3 regions of the Streptomyces sp. NPDC020780 genome follow, and region 3 is predicted to be linked to each of the others. Evidence: riboswitches for the same ligand, from Rfam matches in the RefSeq annotation. Region 3 holds a riboswitch; each other region holds the start of a gene.
What was found. A riboswitch is a leader RNA that binds a small molecule or an ion and turns the genes downstream of it on or off. The one in region 3 is predicted to bind cobalamin.
Positions count from the first base shown of each region.

Region 1: linked by a shared signal. The riboswitch ahead of ACH4VO_RS26305 (cobalamin biosynthesis protein) and the one ahead of ACH4VO_RS01350 (ribonucleoside-diphosphate reductase subunit alpha) in region 3 are both predicted to bind cobalamin.
Region 2: linked by a shared signal. The riboswitch ahead of ACH4VO_RS07030 (ABC transporter substrate-binding protein) and the one ahead of ACH4VO_RS01350 (ribonucleoside-diphosphate reductase subunit alpha) in region 3 are both predicted to bind cobalamin.

Region 1 is NZ_JBIRTB010000015.1:127,712-135,299, reverse strand. Features, by position in the region: gene ACH4VO_RS26325 (hypothetical protein) at 1-533, opposite strand, end outside; gene ACH4VO_RS26320 (class II aldolase/adducin family protein) at 603-1,262, opposite strand; gene ACH4VO_RS26315 (inorganic phosphate transporter) at 2,040-3,299, shown strand; gene ACH4VO_RS26310 (hypothetical protein) at 3,312-3,536, shown strand; cobalamin riboswitch at 3,688-3,818, shown strand; gene ACH4VO_RS26305 (cobalamin biosynthesis protein) at 3,953-4,900, shown strand; gene ACH4VO_RS26300 (cobyric acid synthase) at 4,897-6,780, shown strand; gene ACH4VO_RS26295 (putative cobaltochelatase) at 6,777-7,588, shown strand, end outside.
Region 2 is NZ_JBIRTB010000003.1:172,157-179,744, forward strand. Features, by position in the region: gene ACH4VO_RS07010 (adenosylcobinamide amidohydrolase) at 1-284, opposite strand, end outside; gene ACH4VO_RS07015 (PRC and DUF2382 domain-containing protein) at 654-1,643, shown strand; gene ACH4VO_RS07020 (ABC transporter ATP-binding protein) at 1,762-2,574, opposite strand; gene ACH4VO_RS07025 (FecCD family ABC transporter permease) at 2,571-3,740, opposite strand; gene ACH4VO_RS07030 (ABC transporter substrate-binding protein) at 3,737-4,807, opposite strand; cobalamin riboswitch at 4,837-5,024, opposite strand; gene ACH4VO_RS07035 (acyl-CoA dehydrogenase) at 5,288-7,165, opposite strand; gene ACH4VO_RS07040 (carbohydrate kinase) at 7,202-7,588, opposite strand, start outside.
Region 3 is NZ_JBIRTB010000001.1:293,574-301,161, reverse strand. Features, by position in the region: gene ACH4VO_RS01365 (DUF3311 domain-containing protein) at 1-203, shown strand, start outside; gene mctP (monocarboxylate uptake permease MctP) at 200-1,834, shown strand; gene ACH4VO_RS01355 (GNAT family N-acetyltransferase) at 2,021-2,521, shown strand; cobalamin riboswitch at 2,567-2,697, shown strand; gene ACH4VO_RS01350 (ribonucleoside-diphosphate reductase subunit alpha) at 2,836-5,229, shown strand; gene ACH4VO_RS01345 (ribonucleotide-diphosphate reductase subunit beta) at 5,229-6,245, shown strand; partial or broken gene ACH4VO_RS01340 (helix-turn-helix domain-containing protein) at 6,329-6,569, shown strand; gene ACH4VO_RS01335 (D-Ala-D-Ala carboxypeptidase family metallohydrolase) at 6,641-7,378, opposite strand; gene def (peptide deformylase) at 7,554-7,588, opposite strand, start outside.

The DNA.
Region 1 (7,588 bases), on a different contig from region 3:
AGGAATCCCAGGAGGTTCATGGAGTGTTCCCGCGTGGTGCCGAGGCCGTGCACGGTGATCACCCAGGTGTCGCGGGCGCCGGGCAGGTACCAGGCGGGGAGGCCGCCCAGCTCGCCCGGGATCTCGACCTCCTTGTACGCGAGGCCCAGGGCGGTGAGGGGGTCCCCCGTGTGGAGTTCCGGGGTGAGGCGGACCCTGGTCCCGGGGCGCAGGATTCCGCCGGTCACACGTTCCAGGCTGCGGACGACGGTGTCGGCGGAGACGTGCGGCGCCTGGGCGAGGACGGGGCCGACGACCGCGTGCACGCCGCGGCCCACCAGCCCGTACGTACCGGGGCGCAGCGCGGCGAAGGAGCGGGTCAGGGTGACCTGATCGGCCGTCGCGGCGTGCACGGTGAGTCTGCGGTCGGCGGGGAAGGCCCGCGACGACGCCCCGAGGGCGGTGTCGCTGGCGTACCGGCCGGCCGCGACCGCTGCCGCGCCGGCGCCGAGGATCGTGGTGACGGCCGCTGCCGTCGCTGTTGCCGGGCGCACGGCTCCAGTGTCCTGGGTGCGGGGCGGCCTGCCAACCCGGCGGGGACCGTACGGTGACGGCGGCGGGTCTCAGCCGTGTGTGCCGTACCCCTTCAGCGCCTCCCGCACCTCGTGGAGCTGGGCCGGGGAGAGCAGGCTGGGGCTGCGTCCGGGCACGGAGCTGGCGGTGAGCCAGAGCTTGCACATCCATTCGAGCTGGGCGGTGCGGTCGTAGGCCTCGTCGAGGGTGTCGCCGTAGGTGACGGTCCCGTGGTTGCGCAGGAGGCAGCCGGTGCGGTCGCGCAGTGCGGCGAGCATGCCGTCGGCGAGTTCCTGGGTGCCGTAGCGGGCATAGGGCGCGGTGCGGACGGGGCCGCCGAGCATCGCGGCGGCGTAGTGCACCGGGGGGACTTCCGTGACGAGGGTGGAGACGGCCGTGGCGTGCACGGCGTGGGTGTGCACCACGGCGGCTGCGGACGTGCTGTTGTACACCGCCAGGTGGAGCGGGAGCTCGCTGGTCGGGGGAAGGTCGCCGAGCACCCGTCGGCCGCCGAGGTCGACGCCGACCGCGTCCCCGGGGCCGAGCCGCTCGTAGCGCACTGCGCTGGGGGTGACCAGGACGAGATCGCCGACCCGTGCGGAGACGTTGCCCGAGGTACCGACGACCAGGCCTTCGGCGGCCGTCCTGCGGGCCGTCGCGAGGACGGCCTCCCAGGCCTGTCCGATCGCGTCCTGATCGTGATCGCTCATGCGGGTGATCCTAGGCCTGGCCCCGGGCCTGAAGTGAGTTCTGCGCCGGCTCGGGGAGCGGTGTCCTGCGGCTTCGTGAGCACGGCGGAGGAGGGAGCGAGGGCGGAAGCCCTCGCGGCCGACGGCACCGCCGGAGACGGAGTCGCAGGGTGTCGCGAGCCCGGCCCGGAACTCACCGAAGGTCGTGGGGCCGTCCCGCACTTCCCGGCGGACGCGTGACGACGGCTCCGGCACCTCGCCGTGGCCTCGGGACGTCCGCGTGCATCCCGCGGGTGGCCGCCCTTGCGCCTTGCGAGGCACCGTGTCCGGCCCCACGCGCCGATCCACCGGGAGGCGCGGGACGGCGCTCGGGCCATGCGGGGCGGCGGGCCGGGGGTCGGGTCCGGTGCCGTGCTCACCGGGGTCCTCCTGGGCGGGGTAGGCGCCGCCGGGGGCATTCCCGTACGAGCGAGGCCGGGAGGCCGGTGAAGGGACCGCGAGGCAGCAAGTGCGGACCCGCCGGCCGGGACCGTGCGAGGGCGCCGGAGTCCGGCCACCACGGGGAAGAAGTGACCGAAGTCTCCTCAAGGGTGCGAATCGGTCACGTCACGTGTTCGCCAACAGTCCGTAAACCTTGGCCCTCGCCCCGCAGCGGGAGGGCCCGGCCACCTCGCGCGCACACAAGCGGAACGGGTGCGCACGGTTGGGGTCACCGTGCCGCCCTGCTCAGTTCACCTTCCGTTCATCCAGGTTGCTTACGTTCCACGTGCCAATGACGTCGAACGATTGCCTGGGTAAATGGAACACATCACGCTGCTGCTCGCGATCGTGATCGTGACAGCTCTCGTGTTCGATTTCACGAACGGTTTCCACGACACCGCCAACGCGATGGCCACCACCATCTCGACCGGCGCCCTCAAGCCCAAGACAGCGGTGGCCATGTCCGCCGCTCTCAACCTGGTCGGCGCGTTCCTGTCCGTGGAGGTCGCCAAGACGATCTCGGGCGGGATCGTCAACGAGGACGGCCTCAGAACCGAGGTCATCTTCGCGGCGCTCGTCGGCGCCATCCTGTGGAATCTGCTGACCTGGCTGGTCGGCCTGCCCTCCAGTTCCTCCCACGCGCTCTTCGGCGGCCTGATCGGCGCCGCGGTGATGTCGGCCGGCTGGTCATCGATCAACGGCGGGACCGTCGTCACCAAGGTCCTGCTGCCCGCGATCGCCGCCCCGCTCGTCGCCGGTCTGGCCGCGCTTCTGGCCACCAGGCTGACGTACCGCCTCAACCGGAAGATCACCGACGAGGCGCAGCTGAAGTCGACCGCCAAGGGCTACCGGGCCGGCCAGATCGCCTCGGCCGGTCTCGTCTCGCTCGCCCACGGCACCAACGACGCGCAGAAGACGATGGGCATCATCACCCTGGCCCTGGTCACCGGCGGGGTCCTGTCCCCCGGTTCCAATCCGCCGGTCTGGGTCATCTGCGCCGCCGGTGTCGCCATCGCTCTGGGCACCTACCTCGGCGGCTGGCGCATCATCCGCACCATGGGAAGCGGCCTCACCGAGCTCAGGCCGCCGCAGGGCTTCGCCGCCCAGACCAGTGCGGCCACGGTCATCCTGGCCTCCTCGCACCTCGGCTTCTCCCTCTCCACCACTCAGTCCTGCTCCGGCGCCGTGATGGGCGCGGGCCTCGGACGCAAGGGGGGTGTGGTCCGCTGGTCCACCGCCACCCGGATGTTCGTCGCCTGGGGTCTGACCCTGCCGGCCGCGGGCCTGGTCGGTGCGGGCGCCGAGTTCCTCACCAAGCAGGGCGGCTGGGGCGTCGGCGTCGTGGCGGTGCTCCTCGTCGCGGGCTCCGGTGCCATCTGGCTGCTGTCGCGCCGCAAGCCGGTCGACCACACCAACGTCAACATGCCGGACGCCGAGCCCGCGGGCGTCGTCACCACCGCCATCGCGGCCGTCAGCCCGCCGCCCGCCGGCATCGTCCCTGACCTCAAGACCACCATCCCGGCCCCGGCCCCGGCGGCCGAGATTCCGGCCGACCCGGCCCGACCGGCCACGGTGTAAGGACAGATCCGCATGAACATCGACTGGGCAGCCCTCGCCTCCGTCTTCGGCGTCAGCCTCGTGGTCACCGTCGCCTTGGTGGGCCTCTTCACCCTCGGCATCGTGGGCCTCGCCAAGCAGGCGCCCTCGGCGGCGGGCAGCGGCGGTTCCGGCGCTCCGGCGCGCTTCGGCGCGTACGCCTGCTTCGCGCTGTGCGCGGCGGCGGTGGCGTACGGGATCTATCTGATCGTCGCCTGACCTTTCCGCACCTGATCCCCCCGGGCCGGACACACCACCTGTGTGTCCGGCCGGCTGTGCGTCCGGGCGCACAGCAGCCTCGCAGGTCAGCGGCAGGTTGACGGGCGTTCGCGGGACATGGTGGACTGCCGTGGCCATGTACGGCGACAGCAGAGGAAGCCGGTGCGAATCCGGCGCGGTCCCGCCACTGTCACCGGGGAGCAGTCCCCCACACGGAAGTCACGGTCCGCCACCGCGGGCTGGAAGGCCGGGGGAACTGCGGATCCGGGAGCCAGGAGACTCTCGTCGCCGGTCACGTCGAACCAGGGCGCGGACCCTGAGTGAGGACCTATGCCATGCCCGGCTGCCGTGCGTCGGTCGCTGCCCCACCCTTCCCCCGGTTCCCGGCCCTCCGAGGCGCGACGGCCGGCTGAACCGTGCGAGCCGACCACATCTTCGCGTACGGCGCCACCGCCGGCCTGATCGGCGACCTGCTGCTCGGTGATCCCCGCCGGGGTCATCCCGTCGCCGCCTTCGGGCGGGCCGCGGCGGCCGTCGAGAGCCGGCTGTGGCGCGATCACCGCGGCTGGGGCGCCCTGCACACGCTCGTCTGCGCCGGAGGCGCCGCGGGCGCCGCGGCGCTGGCCGCCCGTGCCGTACGGGGCCGCCCGGCCGCCGCCGTGGCGCTGACCGCCGCCGCCACCTGGTGCGTCGTCGGGGGCACCTCGCTGGGCCGCGAGGCCCGGGCCGTCGGGGACGCCCTCGCCGCCGGTGACCTCGGCCGGGCCCGGGAACGGCTGCCGCACCTGTGCGGCCGCGACCCGCACGCGCTCGACGGGCAGCAGATCGCCCGCGCCGTGGTGGAGTCCGTCGCCGAGAACACCTCCGACGCCGTGGTGGGCGCCCTGGTGTGGGGCGCCCTGGGCGGCGTGCCCGGACTGGCCGGTTTCCGGGCCGTCAACACCCTCGACGCCATGGTCGGCCACCGGTCGCCGCGCCACCGGCGCTACGGCTGGGCCTCGGCCCGGCTGGACGACCTGGCCGGCTGGCCGGGTGCCCGCCTCACCGCCGTGCTCGCCGTGGTGGCCGGGGGACGGCCCCGCGAGGCCGTGCACGCCTGGCGGGCCGACGCCGGCCGGCACCCGAGCCCCAACGCGGGGCCGGTGGAGGCCGCGTTCGCGGGCGCGCTCGGCGTACGGCTGGGCGGGACCCTCGCGTACGGGGGACGGGTCGAGCACCGGCCCGTGCTCAACGGGGAGAACGGCCGGGACGTGCGGGTCGCGGACATCGAGCGCGCGGTGCGGCTGTCGCGCCGGGTGAGTCTGCTGGCCCTCGGCGTGTGCGTGGCCGGGCGGCTGGCCGCAGGACGGAGGGGTCGGGCATGAGCGGCGGACTGCTGGTCGCGGGAACCACCTCGGACGCGGGCAAGAGCGTCGTCACGGCCGGGATCTGCCGGTGGCTGGTGCGCCGCGGGGTGAAGGTCGCGCCGTTCAAGGCGCAGAACATGTCGCTGAACTCGTTCGTCACCCGCGAGGGCGCGGAGATCGGCCGGGCCCAGGCGATGCAGGCGCAGGCCGCCCGGGTGGAGCCGGCCGCGCTGATGAACCCGGTGCTGCTCAAGCCCGGGGGCGACCGGTCGAGCCAGGTCGTCCTGATGGGGAAGCCGGTCGGCGAGATGAGTGCGCGCGGCTACCACGGAGGCCGGCAGGAGGCCCTGTTCGGGACGGTCGTGGACTGTCTGGAGCAGCTTCGGAGCACGTACGACGCCGTGATCTGCGAGGGGGCGGGCAGCCCGGCGGAGATCAACCTGCGGCGCACCGACATCGTGAACATGGGCGTCGCACGGGCCGCGCGCTTCCCCGTCCTCGTCGTCGGTGACATCGACCGCGGCGGCGTCTTCGCGTCGTTCTTCGGTACGACGGCCCTGCTGAGCGCCGAGGACCAGTCGCTGGTCGCCGGGTACCTGGTCAACAAGTTCCGGGGTGACGTCTCGCTGCTGGAGCCGGGGCTGGACATGCTGTACGGGCTGACGGGTCGTCGGACGTACGGGGTGCTGCCGTACACGCACGGGCTGGGCATCGACGAGGAGGACGGGCTTCGCGTGTCGATGCGCGGCGCGGTGCGGGAGTCGGTGGTGGCGCCGCCGCACGGCCGGGACGTGCTGCGGGTGGCGGTGTGCGCCGTGCCCCTGATGTCGAACTTCACCGATGTGGACGCGCTGGCGGCGGAGCCGGGTGTGGTGGTCCGCTTCGTGGACCGGGCGGAGGAGCTCACCGACGCGGACCTGGTGATCGTGCCCGGTACGCGGGGCACGGTGAAGGCCCTCGCCTGGCTGCGGGAACGGGGTCTGGCGGAGGCGCTGCGGCGGCGGGCCGCGGAGGGGCGTCCGGTGCTGGGCATCTGCGGCGGGTTCCAGGTGCTGGGCGAGAGCGTCGAGGACGACGTGGAGTCGCGGGCGGGGCTGGTCGAGGGGCTCGGACTCCTGCCGGTAAGGGTCCGGTTCGGACGGGAGAAGGTGCTGGCCCGGCCGGTCGGTTCGGCGCTCGGGGAGACGGTGGAGGGGTACGAGATCCACCACGGGGTCGCCGACGTCCGCGGCGGTGAGCCGTTCCTGGACGGGTGCCGGGTGGGCGCGGTGTGGGGGACGCACTGGCACGGGTCTCTGGAGAGCGACGCCTTTCGGCGGGCGTTCCTGGCGGAGGTGGCGCGGGCTTCGGGGCGGCGGTTCGTGGCGGCCCCGGACACGAGTTTCGGGGCGTTGCGGGAGGAGCAGCTGGACCGGCTGGGCGACCTGATCGAGGAGTTCGCGGACACGGATGCCTTGTGGCGGTTGATCGAGGGGGGTGCGCCGGGGGGGCTGCCGTTCTTGGCGCCGGGGGCGCCGGGGGCGCCAGGGGCGCCGGACGCGCCTGTGGGGGCGGGGGCGGGGGCCGGACTCGCGACTGCGGCGGGTGCGGTGACGCCTGCGGCGGGCCTTTCTCCCCGCCCCGCCCCTTCCCGTATCCGGGGCTCCGCCCCGGACCCCGGTCCTCAATCGCCGGACGGGCTGGAATTGCCCCGGGACGCGGGCCTGACGGTGCCCGGGCCGGGATCGGCCCGGGACGCGGGCGGCCCCCTGGCCCGTCCGGGATCGGCCCGGGACGCGGGCGTGACGGCCGCGATCGCCCAGGAGGTCGGTGGCGCCGTGGCCGGGCCAGGAGTGACCCGGGACCTGGGGCCCGGAGTGGTGGGGACTGATGTATCCGTGAACGAGGAGGCCCCGTGAGTACGCCGTATCCCTTCACCGCGATCGTCGGGCAGGACGACCTACGGCTCGGGCTGTTGCTCAACGCCGTCAGTCCGGCCGTCGGCGGGGTTCTCGTGCGGGGGGAGAAGGGCACGGCCAAGTCGACCGCCGTGCGCGCCCTCGCCGCTCTCATGCCGGAGGTCGCGGTGGTGGCCGGGTGCCGGTTCTCCTGTGATCCGGCGGCGCCCGACCCGGCGTGTCCGGACGGGCCCCATGACACCGGCGCCGCCGTGTCGCGGGCCGCGCGGACCGTGGAGCTGCCGGTGGGCGCGTCGGAGGACCGGCTGGTGGGCGCCCTCGACATCGAGCGGGCCCTCTCGGAGGGTGTGAAGGCCTTCGAGCCGGGGCTCCTCGCGGACGCGCACCGGGGGATCCTGTACGTGGACGAGGTCAACCTCCTTCACGACCACCTGGTGGACCTGCTGCTCGACGCGGCGGCCATGGGTGCCTCGTACGTCGAGCGTGAAGGCGTCTCCGTACGGCATGCGGCACGTTTCCTGCTGGTCGGGACGATGAATCCCGAAGAGGGGGAACTGCGGCCGCAGTTGCTCGACCGTTTCGGGCTGACCGTCGAGGTCGCCGCCTCGCGCGACACCGACCAGCGCGTCGAGGTCGTGCGGCGGCGGCTCGCCTACGACGACGATCCGGCCGCCTTCGCCGCCCGGTGGGCCGACGAGGAGGGCGCGCTGCGGGAGCGGATCGTCGCCGCCCGGGCCCTGCTGCCCCGTGTGGCGCTGGGTGACGGCGTGCTGCGGCAGATCGCGGCGACGTGCGCGGCGTTCGAGGT
Region 2 (7,588 bases), on a different contig from region 3:
GCCGGGACGGCGGCCCAGCCCCGCACCCCGAGCCCGCTGGTGACGGTGGCGGTCACGCCTCCGTCGGCCGCCACGGTGTACGCGGCGACGTCGGCGGCCGTCATCAGTCCCGCCCCGGGTCCGCTCAGCCCGGCCGCGGCGGCGATCTCGGCGAGGTGGCGGTCGGGGTCGAGGCGCGGGTAGCCGCCGGGCACCTGCGCGTTGAGGATCCAGGCGCGCGGCCCGATGCCGCCGCCGAGGACGGCGCTGCTGCACACGCGCCAGCCGGGCCCCAGCCGCCACACCAGCTGGTGCAGAACCAGACCGTCCTCGTGCCGGCCCAGCAGCTCGCCGCGCGGTCCGGGCAGTCGGATGCGTACGGAATCGATGGCGCACCCCCGGCGGCTTCCGGCCGACGGTCGGCTACGGCGCATCGATCATACGTGCGGGCCGAGGCCGCGCCCACGAAGCCCCTCTCACCCGAATGGCGTAATTCGCCGAGACAGCCGACACCCACGTGACGCGGCGCCACGGCCCGGTCGCGGTGTCCCGGGCCGCTCGAGGCCCGGCCCGGGAAGTTGCAGCGTCCAACCGGGTGAGGCGCGATGGAATTCGGGCGCGCCACCCCTGGTGGACCCACCCACAGGACGCGCCCGGGCGAGGAGGGATCGGCCATGGGAGCCGCTGACGGTTTCACGGATTCCGGGGAACTCGACGGTCTGACCGTCTACGACAGTGACGGCGAGAAGGTCGGCACCGTGGGACGGGTGTACGTCGACGACGACACCGGCAAGCCTGACTGGATCACGGTCAAGACCGGCATGTTCGGTATGAAGGAGAGCTTCGTACCGCTGACCGGAGCCCGGCGCGTGGGCTCCGACCTGCACGTCTCGCATCCGAAGGACCGCGTCAAGGAAGCCCCCCGGGTGGATGCCGACGCTCATCTCTCCGTGTCCGAGGAGGAGGAGCTCTACCGCCATTACGGCCTGACCAGGAAGGCCGGCGGCAACTCCGGCGCGCTCGGTCAAGGGCGCACCACGGCCGGGACCGGGACGGGAGCCGTGGGCGCCGCCGGAGCCGGAACAGCCGGGGCGGCGGGAGCGGCGGGGACCGCACGGACCACCAAGGGAAAGGCGACGACGGCCGGCACCACCGCCGGTGCGGGCGCGGGCAGGGACCGCGACACGGAGGCCTCCTCCACGTCACGCCCGCTCGCCGGAGCCGGGGCCGAACGGTCCGCCGGTATCGGGGGCCGGGAGGAGATGGTGCGTTCCGAGGAGCAGCTCCTCGTCGGTACGGAGGAGTACGAGAGCGGAAAGGCACGTCTGCACAAGTACGTCGTGACGGAGAACGTCACCCGTACCGTGCCCGTGTCCCACGAGGAGGTACGCGTGGTCCGCGAGCCCCTGCAGCCCGGCGAGAAGACGACGGGGCCGACGGACATCGGCGAGCAGGATGTCGAAGTCACCCTGCACGCGGAACGCGCCACCGTCCGCAAGGACACGGTCCCGGTGGAGCGGGTCCGTCTCGAGACGAACAGGGTCACCGAACAGAAGGAAGTCTCCGCCGAGATCCGCAAGGAGAAGATCGACTACGGGGAGGGCACGGACAAGGGCAGCGGCAAGGACATGGGCGGCGAGTTCGGCCAGGGCCGTCGCCGCTGACCCCTCACACCGCGGCGACGGGCCGCGCCACGGAAGCGAGGGGTGGACCCGGACAGCTGCGGGCCCGCCCCTTTCGCCGCCGTTCGGCACCCGGCTGTCACACCGGGCAGTGCGGCTCTCACACGGGCGGCGGAGCCCCGCCCGCCGGGCGCCCCGGCAGAAAGCGCACCCAGGGCCGCCCGTCGGCCCCGTCCGGTGTCACCACCGCCCGCACTCCGTACACCTCGCGGATGAGTTCCTCGGTGATCACCTCGGAGGGCGTGCCGGCCGCCACCACGCGGCCCCCGGCCAGGACGGTGACGCGGTCGCAGAACATCGCCGCCAGATTGAGGTCGTGGAGCGCGATCACCGCGGTCACGGGCAGCGCGGCGACCAGGGCGAGCAGCTCCAGCTGGTGCTGGATGTCCAGGTGGTTCGTCGGCTCGTCCAGCAGGAGTTCGCGCGGCTGCTGGGCGAGGGCGCGTGCGATCTGCACGCGCTGGCGCTCCCCGCCCGACAGGGTGTGCCAGGACTGCCCGGCCCTGTCGGTGAGCCCGGTGCGCTCCAACGCGTCGCGTACGGCGTCCTCGTCCTCCTGGGCCGGGGCGGACCAGGCCCTGCGGTGCGGGATGCGGCCGAGACGTACGACGTCCAGGACGCTGAGCTCCACCTGGGTGACCGCGTGCTGGTCGACGACGGCGACCCGCCGGGCGACCGTACGGCGGCCGGTGTCGGCGAGGGTGCGCCCGTCGAGGGTGACGACGCCGGCGCCCGGTGCCAGGATCCCGGCCATCACGCGCAGCAGCGTGGACTTCCCGGAGCCGTTGGGGCCCAGGAGCCCGACCGTCGCCCCGGGCGGCGGTGCCATGCTCACGCCGTCCAGGACGATGCGGCCGCCGGCCTCCCGGCTCACGCGCGCGGCCCGTAGTCCCTGGCCGTCGGTGCTCCTCATGCGGTCCTCCTGGTGCGGTGGAGGACCAGGACGAAGGCCGGGACGCCGATGAGCGCGGTGACCACCCCCACCGGCACCTCCTGCGGATCCAGGACGGTCCGGGCCAGGGTGTCGACCCAGACCAGGAAGACGGCACCGGCGAGCGCGGTGACGGGCAGCAGGCGCCGGTGTCCCGAACCGGTCAGCGCGCGGGCCGCGTGCGGCAGGACCAGGCCCACGAAACCGATGGCGCCCGCCGAACTGACGAGCGCGGCGGTGAGCAGCGCCGTCGTACACAGCAGCAGGACCCGGGTGCGGGTCACACGGACGCCCAGGGCGGCCGCCGCGTCCTGGCCGAACGCGAAGGCGTCGAGCGTACGGGCGTGGCCGAGGCAGACCAGGAGAGTCACGGCGAGGACGGCGGAGCACGCCCACACATCGCTCCACCCGACCCCGCTGAGGGAGCCGAGCAGCCAGAACAGCACGCCCCGGGTCTGCTCGGCGTCGGCCGCGGTCATGACGACGAAGGAGGTGAGCGCGGAGAAGAGCTGCATCGCCGCCACCCCGGCGAGGACGACCCGGTCGGTGGTCCCGCCGAGCGAGTGGCTGAGCAGCAGGACCAGGGCGAACGAGCACAGGGCCCCGGCGAAGGCCCCGGCCTGGACGGACACCGCACCGCCGCCGGCACCGAGGACCACGACCGCGACCGCGCCGGTGGAGGCCCCGGAGGAGACGCCGAGGACGAAGGGGTCGGCGAGGGGGTTGCGCAGCAAGGACTGCATCACGGTGCCGCACACGGCGAGTCCGGCCCCGCACACCGCCGCGAGCAGGGTGCGGGGCATGCGCAGGTTCCAGATGATGCCGTCCCGGATCGGGGACAGCCGTGAGTCGCCGGCCCCGAGATGGGCGGCCACCGCGGACCAGACGTCCGGTACGGAGATCCGGGCGGGCCCGACGGTGACGGCGGCCGCGACCGACAGGAGCAGCAGGACGACTCCGCCGCCCCACAGGAGACCGTCCCGCAGGACCCGGGCACCCGGCGTACGGCGAAGGGGTGTGGCAGGCGGGCGGGCGGGCCCGGACGTAGGGGCGGCGTCGGGGCCGGACGTACGCGGGGCGGGGGCGCTCGCGTGGCGGGCGAGGCCCGGCTCCCCGCCCGGGTATGGGGCCCGTTCGGTCTCCGTCACCCCGCGAGCCCGAAGGAGCGCAGGCCGGCGGCGACGCGCTCCACGCCCTCGACCGTCCGGACGGTCGGGTTCATGGCCTGGCCGCTGAGGAGGACGTACCGTTTGTGCCGGACCGCGTCCATGTTCTTCGTGGCGGGGTTGGACTCCAGGAACCGGATCTTCTGCTCGGCGCTCTCCGCGCTCTGCGCCCGGCGGGTGAGGTCGCCGATGACCAGGACGTCGGGATTCCGGTCGGCGACGGTCTCCCAGTTGATCCGGGGCCACTCCTCGTGGGTGTCGTCGAAGACGTTCTTCGCCCCCAGTTCCGTGGTGATGATGCCGGGCGCTCCGCAGCACCCGGCGAGGTAGGGGGCGTCGGAGTCGGAGAACCAGTAGAGCAGCGTGGCGTGGGAGGCGTCGATGCCCGCGGTCGCCGTACGGACCCGCTCGCGGAGGCCGGCAACGAGCTCGTCGCCCCGCTCCTTCACCCCGAACACCCGGGCCAGGTCGTGCACTTCGGCGTAGACGCTCTCCATGGTCAGGGGCTTCGTACGGGAACCGTCCCCGCTGCCGCTGTTGTCCTTGGCCGTACAGTCCGCGGGCGAGACGTAGGTCGGAACCCCGAGTTCCTCGAACTGCTCCCGGGGCGCGACGCCGCCGGTGGCGAGCGTCGACTCGAACGAGGCGCTGACGAAGTCGGGTTCCCTGTCCAGGACCTTCTCGGAGGAGGGGCGGTTCTCCGCGATGCGGGGCACCGTCGCTTCGGCCTTCTCCAGGCCCTTCATCACCGGGTCGGTCCAGGTGGAAGTACCGGCCAGCCGGTCACCGAGGCCCAGGGAGAGCAGGATCTCCGTCGATCCCTGGTCCAGGGAGACGGCCCTGCTCGGCGCCCTGTCGACCGTCACCGTCCGGCCGCAGTTCCTCAGCGTCACCGGGTAACCGGCGCCGCCGTCCCGGCCGGCCCCGTCGGCCGCCCCGCCGCTGCCGCCGCAGGCGGTCAGCAGGACGAGTCCGGCGGTGAGCAGGGCGGTTCGGCGTACGGTACGGGCTATGGGTGGCACGGAGTCCCTCTGCGTCTCGGGGCTCATGCGCGGAGCCCGTACGGAGTCCGCCCCCGGTCGGGGGAACGGGTGCCAGCAGGTCTTCGGACTCGGGTTCGTCCGGACGGGGCGCCTTCCCGGGGCACCCGAGGGTGTCCCAGTGGCCGTGGCCCCGCCCGTCCCCCTCACCGCTGCGCGTCAGCTCCGGATTCGCACCGGATTCCCTGACTCCACGTGGAGTGCGACTGGCGCCTGCAAGCTATCACGCGGCCCGGCGGCCTTCGGCGGCCCTGCGGCAGGTACGGCGGGAAGGTGTCCCGCCGTACCTGCCGTCCGCAGTTCACCGCTCGGGGCGAACCGATTCGCCGACGGCCGCCGACGGCTTCCGGTACCTGCGGCCGAGGACGTGGACCGTGCCCCAGTACGCCAGCAGGACGGCCCGCAGCCCGAAAATCTCCAGCCACTCGCGTACGGCACGGCATGCTCCGGGTCCGCCGGCACGCGGTCGTGCGGCGCCCCGCGCGCCGTTCACCGGGCGCCCTGCGGGGAGCCGGCCGGACGGTCGTGCCAGGGGGCCTCGGGATCGTCGTAGGCGTCGGCGTAACCCGGCCCGGCGATCGGCCAGTCGGCGAGCAGTGCGGCGGGCAGTGCGAAGGAGACGGCCAGTTCACGGGCGTGCGCGGCGACGGCCGTGATCAGTTCCTCGGTGATGTCGGGCAGCGCGTCGACCTGATCGTGGGTCAGCAGTCCGGCGGCCAGCAGGTCGCCGCTGTTGCGGGCCACCCACTCGACGGTGAACAGCCGTTCCAGCTCCGCCAGCCGCTCCCGGGCGGCACCTTCGGGGAGCGCGGCACGGGCTTCGGCGTACGCCGCGGCGGCTTCCCGGTACGCGCGCGCCTCGACCGCGCGCAGGGCGGGACCGGCGGCCGCGTTCCACCGCCCGAGCCGGTCGGCGCCGGTGGCCCGCAGCATGCGCCGTTCGGCCCGGCCGTACCAGATGTCCTCCACCGCGGCACACAGCGCACCGAGGAAGCGCGGGTCGGCCAGGTCGCCGGGGCCGGACGGGGCGGCCGGGCCGGGACCGGGCCGGACGGCCGGCGGCTCCTCGGCAGCGGCGCCTGCCAGGAGCATGTCGGCCGCGACCTTGGCGTACAGGGCGATGTTGTCGCCCTCCGCCGTGATGGCGCCCTCCACGCCCGTGACGAGTTCCGTCATGCCGTTGTTCTCCAGCAGCGCCTGGGCGCCGCACCGTTCGCGGCACTGGACGATGACGGCACGGGCCTGCCAGGTGATCCATCCCTTGGCGACCGCGACCAGCCGCTCCGCCTCGTCCCTGCCCTCCTCGTCGCAGCCTTCCCACCGGTCGAGCACCCGGCGGTGGAGCAGGCTCATGGCGAAGACCGTCGCCATGGCGGAGGCGAGGGGCCCGTGGTGGGTGCGGTGGGCGTCGACCGGCACGGGGCCCGTGCCCCGGGACCCGGAGATCACCCGGTGACCGCCGTAGCGGACGGCGACGGCGAGGGTCGCGCGGGCCGTGCCCGCAGCACAGGCGCTCATGGAGATCCTGCCGGAGGTGACCCGGCCGATGGAGGTCAGGAAGCGGCTCCGGAGCCCGGCCGGGGGGCTGGTGAACCTCTCCGCGCCGCCGTCCTCGTCACGCGTTCCCAGCAGCGCGTCCCGGCCCACGAACAGCTGGTCGAAGGAGGTGAGGCAGTGGTCCACGGGACTGCCCATCCGGGCGGGCAGCCGGCGGACCCGTACGCCGGGCAGCGCCTGTGTGTCGTCGGTGAGCGGGACCAGGAAGAGGCGGATCCCGTGGTCGGTGCCGTCGACCGTCAGCCGCGCGGCGACCAGTCCGGACTTGGGCCCGCCCGCCGGGCTGGTGTTGGGCATGAACTTCTGCGCCCCCGCGTGCGGGGTGTGCAGGACGAAGCCGTCCCGGGCCCGGTCGTACGTCGCGGTGGTCTCCATGGCCGCGGCGTCGTTGCCGTGCGCCACCTCCGTGCAGAGGAAGGTCCCGATGCGGCGCATGGCCAGGTAGTCCGACAGGTCGCGGCGGACCGCGTCGTGGTCGAGGAGGCTGCCGAGGAAGAGGTTGTAGTGGATGCCCGCGACGGTGGTGAGTGCGGGGTCCACCGCCCCGAGCCATTCGTGCAGGGCGGCCAGGGCGCGGGGGTCGGCGGCGAGACGCGCGCCGCTGTCGATCGACCGGTTGAGGATCCGCAGTCGTTCATAGGCGAGATCCAGCCTCTCCTCGGGGGTGCCACCGGCGGGGCGGCGGAACGGTTCTGTGCTGATCAGCCGCTGCCAGAACCCGTGTTCGGAGACGAATTCCGGCCCGAGGAGGACACCGGTCAGCAGTTCGACGGTGGACGGTGGGGCGGTGTCGGTAAGGGTCACGGTCATATAGAACTGAACGACCGGACACGGACGAGGACACCCTCACCGTTCCGGGACGGGCGCGCTGGTCAGCGCCTCGGCGAGCTCCTTCTCGTCGGGGGGCAGGGCACCGGCCCGGCCGACCGTCACACCGGACGACGCCACCGCCTGGCGCAGCACCTCCCCGGCCGTGCCGGCGTCGAGGCAGCGCAGCCGCGCACGGCCCTGAGCGCCGAGCAGTCCGTACGAGGCCAGGGCGTGGAGCGCGCCCGACATGAACGCGTCCCCCGCCCCCACGGTGTCCACCACCGGAACGTCGGACGCACCGGCGCTCACCGCAGCGCCGGGGCGGAACGCCGTCGCCCCACCCGCTCCGCGCGTGACGAACACGGCCGCCGGACCGGCGCGCAGCCATCGCTCCGCCGCCTTCTCCGGGGCCTCGTCCGGATA
Region 3 (7,588 bases):
TCATCGCACTCTGCCTGATCGCACCGTTCGTGGCGATGCTCTGGGTGAGCTCGTACGCGAAGGTCGAACCCACCTTCATCGGCATTCCGTTCTTCTACTGGTACCAGATGCTCTGGGTGCTCATCTCGACCGCACTCACCATGGTCGCGTACAAGCTGTGGCGGCGTGACCAGCGCGCCCGCAAGGGAGGTGCGTCAGCATGAAGGACGGCGTGAACGGCGTCGCGCTCGCCGTGTTCATCTTCTTCTTCGTGGCCGTCACGGTCATCGGGTTCATGGCCGCGCGCTGGCGCAAGGCGGAGAACGAGGCCAGTCTCGACGAGTGGGGCCTGGGCGGACGGTCCTTCGGCACCTGGGTCACCTGGTTCCTCCTCGGCGGCGACCTCTACACGGCGTACACCTTCGTCGCCGTGCCCGCGGCGATCTACGCGGCGGGAGCGGCGGGCTTCTTCGCCGTTCCGTACACGATCCTCGTGTACCCGCTGATCTTCACCTTCCTGCCGCGTCTCTGGTCCGTCTCGCACAAGCACGGCTACGTCACCACCTCGGACTTCGTCCGCGGCCGGTTCGGCTCGAAGGGCCTCTCGCTGGCGGTCGCCCTCACCGGCATCCTCGCCACGATGCCGTACATCGCGCTCCAGCTGGTCGGCATCCAGGCCGTGCTCGACGTCATGGGCGTCGGCGGCGGCGAGACCACGCACTGGTTCGTCAAGGACCTGCCGCTGCTGATCGCGTTCGCCGTGCTCGCCGCGTACACCTACTCGTCGGGGCTGCGCGCGCCCGCGCTCATCGCCTTCGTCAAGGACGGCCTGATCTACCTGGTCATCGCGGTGGCGATCATCTACATCCCGATCAAGCTCGGCGGTTTCGACGACATCTTCGCCAAGGCGGGCGAGGCGTTCTCGCAGACGAACGAGGCCACCGGCAAACCGCGCGGCGCCCTCGTCCCGGGCGAGATGGGGCAGTGGGGTTACGCCACACTCGCCCTGGGTTCCGCACTCGCGCTCTTCATGTACCCGCACTCGATCACGGCGACGCTCTCCAGCCGCAGCCGCGAGGTCATCCGGCGCAACACGACGATCCTGCCGCTGTACTCGCTGATGCTCGGCCTGCTGGCCCTGCTCGGGTTCATGGCCATCGCGGCAGGGATCAAGGTGGACAACGGCCAGCTCGCCATTCCGCAGCTGTTCGAGAACATGTTCCCGGACTGGTTCGCGGGGGTGGCGTTCGCCGCCATCGGTATCGGTGCCCTCGTGCCGGCCGCGATCATGTCGATCGCCGCGGCCAACCTCTTCACCCGCAACATCTACAAGGACTTCCTCAAGCCCGACGCGACACCCGCGCAGGAGACCAAGGTCTCCAAGCTGGTCTCGCTCCTGGTCAAGGTCGGGGCGCTCGCCTTCGTCCTCACCATGGACAAGACCGTCGCGATCAACTTCCAGTTGCTCGGCGGCATCTGGATCCTCCAGACGATGCCCGCCCTGGTGGGCGGGCTGTTCACCCGCTGGTTCCACCGATGGGCCCTGATCGCGGGCTGGGCGGTCGGCATGGTCTACGGCACGGTGGCCGCCTACGGCGTCGCCAGCCCCACGCAGAAGCACTTCGGCGGCTCCTCCAAGGAGATCCCGGGCATCGGCGAGATCGGGTACATCGGTCTCACCGCGTTCGTGCTCAACGTCGTCGTGGTCGTCGTGCTGACGTTCGTCCTGAACGCCGTGAAGGCCCCGGCGGGTGTGGACGAGACCTCGCCGTCCGACTACACGGCCGACGCCGGCGACCCGGGTGTCCAGGTGGAGCTGCCGCCGGCCACGGCGGGCGCCCCGGGCGGGCACTGACACCGCCGTCCCCCCGGGCCGCCACGTCCCCGCCACACGGGGGCGTGGCGGCCCGGGGCGTTGCGGGCACCCCCGGAAGCGCGGAGCGGGCGCCGCTCCCCGCCGGGCCCGCGACGCCCCCGCACGCACCGGCACCCGGCACAGACCCCGGCGCGCCGTAGGCACCCGCTGCGGCAGAATGCCGCCATGGACGTAGCGATCAGGCCGGTCGACCCCGCGGAGTACGAGGCCCTGGGAGAGATCACGGCCGCGGCGTACCTCGGGGACGGGCTGCTGGACTTCGGCGCCGACGACCCGTACCTCGAACAGCTCCGAGCCGTGGAGCGGCGGGCGGTCGAGGCCGAGGTGCTGGTGGCGGTGGACGCCGACGGCCGGTTGCTGGGCGGTGTCACCTACGTCGCGCCCGGCAGCCCGTGGGCGGACGTCGCCGGCCGGGACGAAGCGGAGTTCCGGATGCTGGCGGTCTCCCAGGAGGCCCGGGGGCGGGGAGCGGGCGAGGCGCTCGTACGGGCCTGCATCGACCGCGCGCGGGCCGACGGGAGGCTGACCGGCCTCGTCCTGTCGACGCAGGCCGCCATGCGGGGGGCCCACCGGATCTACCGGCGCCTCGGCTTCCTGCGTACCCCGGAACGCGACTGGGAGCCCATCCCGGGCTTGCCGCTCATGACATTCCGGCTGGGTCTCTGACCCACTGCGACACAACATGTGGGGGCTGTCCCAGCAGGCGGCCCCCACATGTATGCTCGTGCTCGCTGTCGCCGCAGGGGAATCCGGTGCGAATCCGGAACTGTCCCGCAACGGTGTGACCGGTGTGCCCCGCGCACCCGGAAGTCCGAAGACCTGCCGACGGTGCGTCCGGTTCGACCGAGCCGGACGCCGAGACGTCCGGGCCCCGCGGAGGGCCGGTGGACGCCGTGCGCAGTGCTGCCCCTCCACGGGCACCGCCCTGTTCCGGCTGCCCCCTGCCTCCGCCGGCCCCAGCCGAGCGAGGGATAGCCCCAGTGACCATCGCGCCCGCCGACCCGGTCTCAGCGACCGCGTCAGCCGAGTCCACGCACACCACGGCCGACGGGCCGGGGACCGCGCTCCTGCGTACCCTGACCGAGCTGACCGCCGATCTCCCCGACACCGACCCCGGCCGGGTCGCCGCCGCGGCGCTGCGCGGCCGCAGCGCCGCGGCGGACGAGGCGGAGCTGTGCGCACTGGCCACCGAGGCCGCGGCCGGGCTGATCTCCGAGGACCCGGCCTACTCCCGGCTCGCCGCCCGGCTCCTCACCCGCGCCATCGCCGACGAGGCCGCCGGCCAGGGTGCGGTCTCCTTCTCCGCCTCCGTCTCCGTGGGGCACCGCGAGGGCCTGATCGCGGACCGGACCGCAGAGTTCGTGGCGCTGCACGCGCCCCGGCTCGACGCACTGGTCGAGCGGTCCCTCGCGGAGGGCGCCGACGACCGTTTCGGCTACTTCGGGCTGCGGACGCTGCACAGCCGCTACCTGCTGCGCCACCCGCTCACCCGGCAGGCCGTCGAGACCCCCCAGCACTTCCTGCTGCGGGTCGCCTCCGGACTGGCCGAGGACACCTCGGAGCGCGCCCTGGAGGAGGTCGAGGCGCTGTACGGCCTGATGAGCCGCCTCGACTACCTGCCCTCCTCCCCCACGCTGTTCAACTCCGGCACCCGGCACCCCCAGATGTCCTCCTGCTACCTGCTGGACTCCCCGCTGGACGAACTCGACTCGATCTACGACCGCTACCACCAGGTGGCACGCCTCTCCAAGCACGCGGGCGGCATCGGCCTCTCGTACTCCCGTGTCCGTGCCCGCGGCTCGCTCATCCGGGGCACCAACGGGCACTCCAACGGCATCGTGCCGTTCCTCAAGACGCTCGACGCGTCGGTCGCCGCGGTCAACCAGGGGGGCCGCCGCAAGGGCGCCGCCGCCGTCTACCTGGAGACCTGGCACGCGGACATCGAGGAGTTCCTGGAGCTGCGCGACAACACCGGTGAGGACCAGCGGCGTACGCACAACCTCAACCTGGCGCACTGGATCCCCGACGAGTTCATGCGCCGCGTGGACGCGGACACCGAGTGGTCGCTGTTCTCCCCGGCCGACGTGCCCGACCTCGTGGACCTGTGGGGCGACGCGTTCGACGCCGCCTACCGTGCGGCGGAGGCGGCGGGCCTGGCCCGCCGGACGATCCCGGCGCGCGAGTTGTACGGCCGGATGATGCGGACGCTCGCGCAGACGGGCCAGGGCTGGATGACGTTCAAGGACGCCGCCAACCGCACCGCGAACCAGACGGCGGAGCCGGGCCGGGTCGTGCACTCGTCGAACCTGTGTACGGAGATCCTGGAGGTCACCGACGACGGTGAGACGGCCGTCTGCAACCTGGGCTCGGTCAACCTCGGCGCCTTCGTCGACGGCGGCACGATGGACTGGGAGCGGCTGGACGCCACCGTCCGTACCGCCGTCACCTTCCTCGACCGCGTCGTGGACATCAACTTCTACCCCACCGAGCAGGCCGCCCGGTCCAACGCCCGCTGGCGGCCGGTGGGCCTGGGCGCGATGGGTCTGCAGGACGTCTTCTTCCAGTTGCGGCTGCCGTTCGACTCGCCCGAGGCGCGGGCGCTGTCCACCCGGATCTCGGAGCGGATCATGCTCGCCGCCTACGAGGCCTCCTGCGACCTCGCCGAGCGGTCCGGCCCGCTCCCCGCCTGGTCCGCGACCCGCGCGGCGCGCGGCGTGCTGCACCCCGACCACTACGACACCGAGCTGAACTGGCCGGAGCGCTGGAAGGCCCTCCGCGCCCGGATCGCGAAGAGCGGAATGCGCAACTCGCTGCTGCTCGCCATCGCGCCGACGGCCACGATCGCCTCGATCGCCGGCGTGTACGAGTGCGTCGAGCCGCAGGTGTCCAACCTCTTCAAGCGCGAAACGCTCAGCGGCGAGTTCCTCCAGGTCAACGCCTATCTGGTGGACGAACTGAAGAGGCTCGGCGTGTGGGACGCCAGGACCCGGGAGGCGCTGCGCGAGGCCGGCGGCTCCGTGCAGGGCTTCGCCTGGGTCCCCGAGGACGTCCGGGCCCTGTACCGCACGGCGTGGGAGATCCCGCAGCGCGGCCTGATCGACATGGCGGCGGCCCGTACGCCGTTCCTGGACCAGAGCCAGTCGCTCAACCTGTTCATGGAGACGCCGACGATCGGCAAGCTCTCCTCGATGTACGCGTACGCCTGGAAACAGGGGCTGAAGACGACGTACTACCTGCGGTCGCGCCCGGCGACACGCATCGCCCGCGCGGCCTCCGCCGCGGCGGCCGTCCCCGTCCAGCAGACGCCGGCCCCCGACGCGGACGCCGTCGCCTGCTCGCTCGAGAACCCCGAGTCCTGCGAGGCATGCCAGTGATGAGCGCGCACACCGAGAAGAACCTGCTCGACCCCGGTTTCGAACTGACCCTGCGCCCGATGCGCTACCCGGACTTCTACGAGCGCTACCGGGACGCGATCAAGAACACCTGGCACGTGGAGGAGGTCGACCTCCACTCCGACGTGGCCGACCTGGCCAAGCTCACGCCCGGCGAGCAGCACATGATCGGGCGGCTGGTCGCGTTCTTCGCGACGGGTGACTCGATCGTCTCGAACAACCTGGTGCTGACGCTCTACAAGCACATCAACTCCCCGGAGGCGCGGCTGTACCTGTCGCGTCAGCTGTTCGAGGAGGCGGTGCACGTCCAGTTCTACCTGACCCTCCTGGACACCTATCTGCCCGACCCGGAGGACCGCGCGGCGGCCTTCGACGCGGTCGAGGAGATCCCCTCGATCCGTGAGAAGGCGCAGTTCTGCTTCCGGTGGATGGACTCGGTCGAGAAGATCGAACGGCTGGAGACGCAGGCCGACCGGCGCCGCTTCCTGCTCAATCTGATCTGCTTCGCGGCGTGCATCGAGGGGCTCTTCTTCTACGGGGCGTTCGCGTACGTCTACTGGTTCCGCTCGCGCGGTCTGCTGCACGGGCTCGCCACGGGCACCAACTGGGTCTTCCGTGACGAGACGATGCACATGAACTTCGCGTTCGAGGTCGTGGACACCGTCCGCAAGGAGGAGCCCGAGCTCTTCGACGACACCCTCCAGCAGCAGGTCACCGACATGCTGCGGGAGGCCGTCGAGGCGGAACTGCAGTTCGGCCGCGATCTGTGCGGCGACGGCCTGCCCGGGATGAACACGGAGTCGATGCGCCAGTACCTGGAGTGCGTCGCCGACCAGCGCCTCACCCGCCTGGGTTTCCCGCCCGTCTACGGCTCGGAGAACCCCTTCTCGTTCATGGAGCTGCAGGGGGTCCAGGAGCTGACGAACTTCTTCGAACGGCGGCCGTCCGCCTACCAGGTGGCGGTGGAAGGGTCGGTCGGCTTCGACGACGACTTCTAGCCCGCGCCCCCTTCCGGCGAACGGGCGCCGCGTGGCCAACGGCTGCGCGGCGCCCGCCGTTCGGCCGGATGGAGCGGATCGCCCGTGCCTTCGCGCGCCGCTTCCAGGCGACGGGCACCACGCCTACCGCCGGCTGCTGCGGCAGCGTGTGCTGCCGGTGCAGCACCCGCTGGAGAGCTCGGACGAGACCGTGGACGTGATCGCGGGGCGGACCGGCGCCGGGAACGCGGCGGCGCTGCGCCGTCAGTTCGTCCGCTCCTGGGCACCGCGCCGAACGACTGCCGACGCACGTTCCGGCGCCGGCCCCCCTTGACCGAGGTGGCTGACGGAAGAGCCCCGCCGGGGTGGTGGGACGATCACCCCCCGGCGGGGCCGGATCCGCTACGGGAGTGCGGTCAGATACCGCACTGCGAGGCCGACCAGAAGTGGTTCGGCCCCTGGTTCACGTGGATGTGGTCGCTGTGCCCGGCGTAGCCCGGGCCGAGGATCCCGTTGAAGCCGTGGTAACGCGCCTGCTTGGCGATGGTGCACAGGGAGTGCGGGCCCGACCCGAGGTCGACCGCGTCCCCGTAGAGATGACGGCTGTTCGACGCCCCGCCCACCGCGGAGTTGCACGCGTAGGACCGGAAGCCGCTGGTGACGCGGATGGACTGGTCACCGAGCGCGTGCCGGAGGGCCTCCAGCTTCCACATGGAGCTCAGGGCGTTGGCCTTGGCGGTACCGGCCGCGACGGCGCCGCCGGCCCAGGTGGTGTTGCACTGGTTGAGCTCGCCGTACGTGAAGTGGGCGGGCGTGCAGTCCTCGTCCTGGAGCGCGTAGAGCTTGGACTGCGTGGCGGGGCCGGCGACACCGTCCGCCGCGAGGCCGTAGGCCGCCTGGAAGCGCTTGACCGCGGCGGTGGTGGCGGGGCCGTACGAGCCGTCGATGGCGAGCACGGAGTTGTAGCCCGGGTAGCCGGCGACCCGGATCTGGAGCTGGGTGACGTCACTGCCGGTGGCACCGGGCGACAGGGTACGGCTCCATGTGTAGCAGCCGTCTGCCTGCGCGGTCCCTGCGGTGACCAGGGCTCCACCCACCGCGAAAGCCATGATCATGACAAGGCCGAGCAGCAAGTGTGCGGAACGTCTGAGCATGGGATCTCCCAATCACGGTGAGCTGTCGGAGTGAGCCTGTCGGAGGAGTCGACGCGCGTCAACAACCCCTGAGGGAAAGGATGTCGGCATCTTGTTGCCAACCGTCGCCACCGCTCCGGCGCCAGTGAAGGGCCGCGCTCCGAGGTAACCGGAGCGCGGCCCTCCCCGGGCTGCGTCAGGCGTTCGGGACGACCTCGTAGCGGGGCGTCC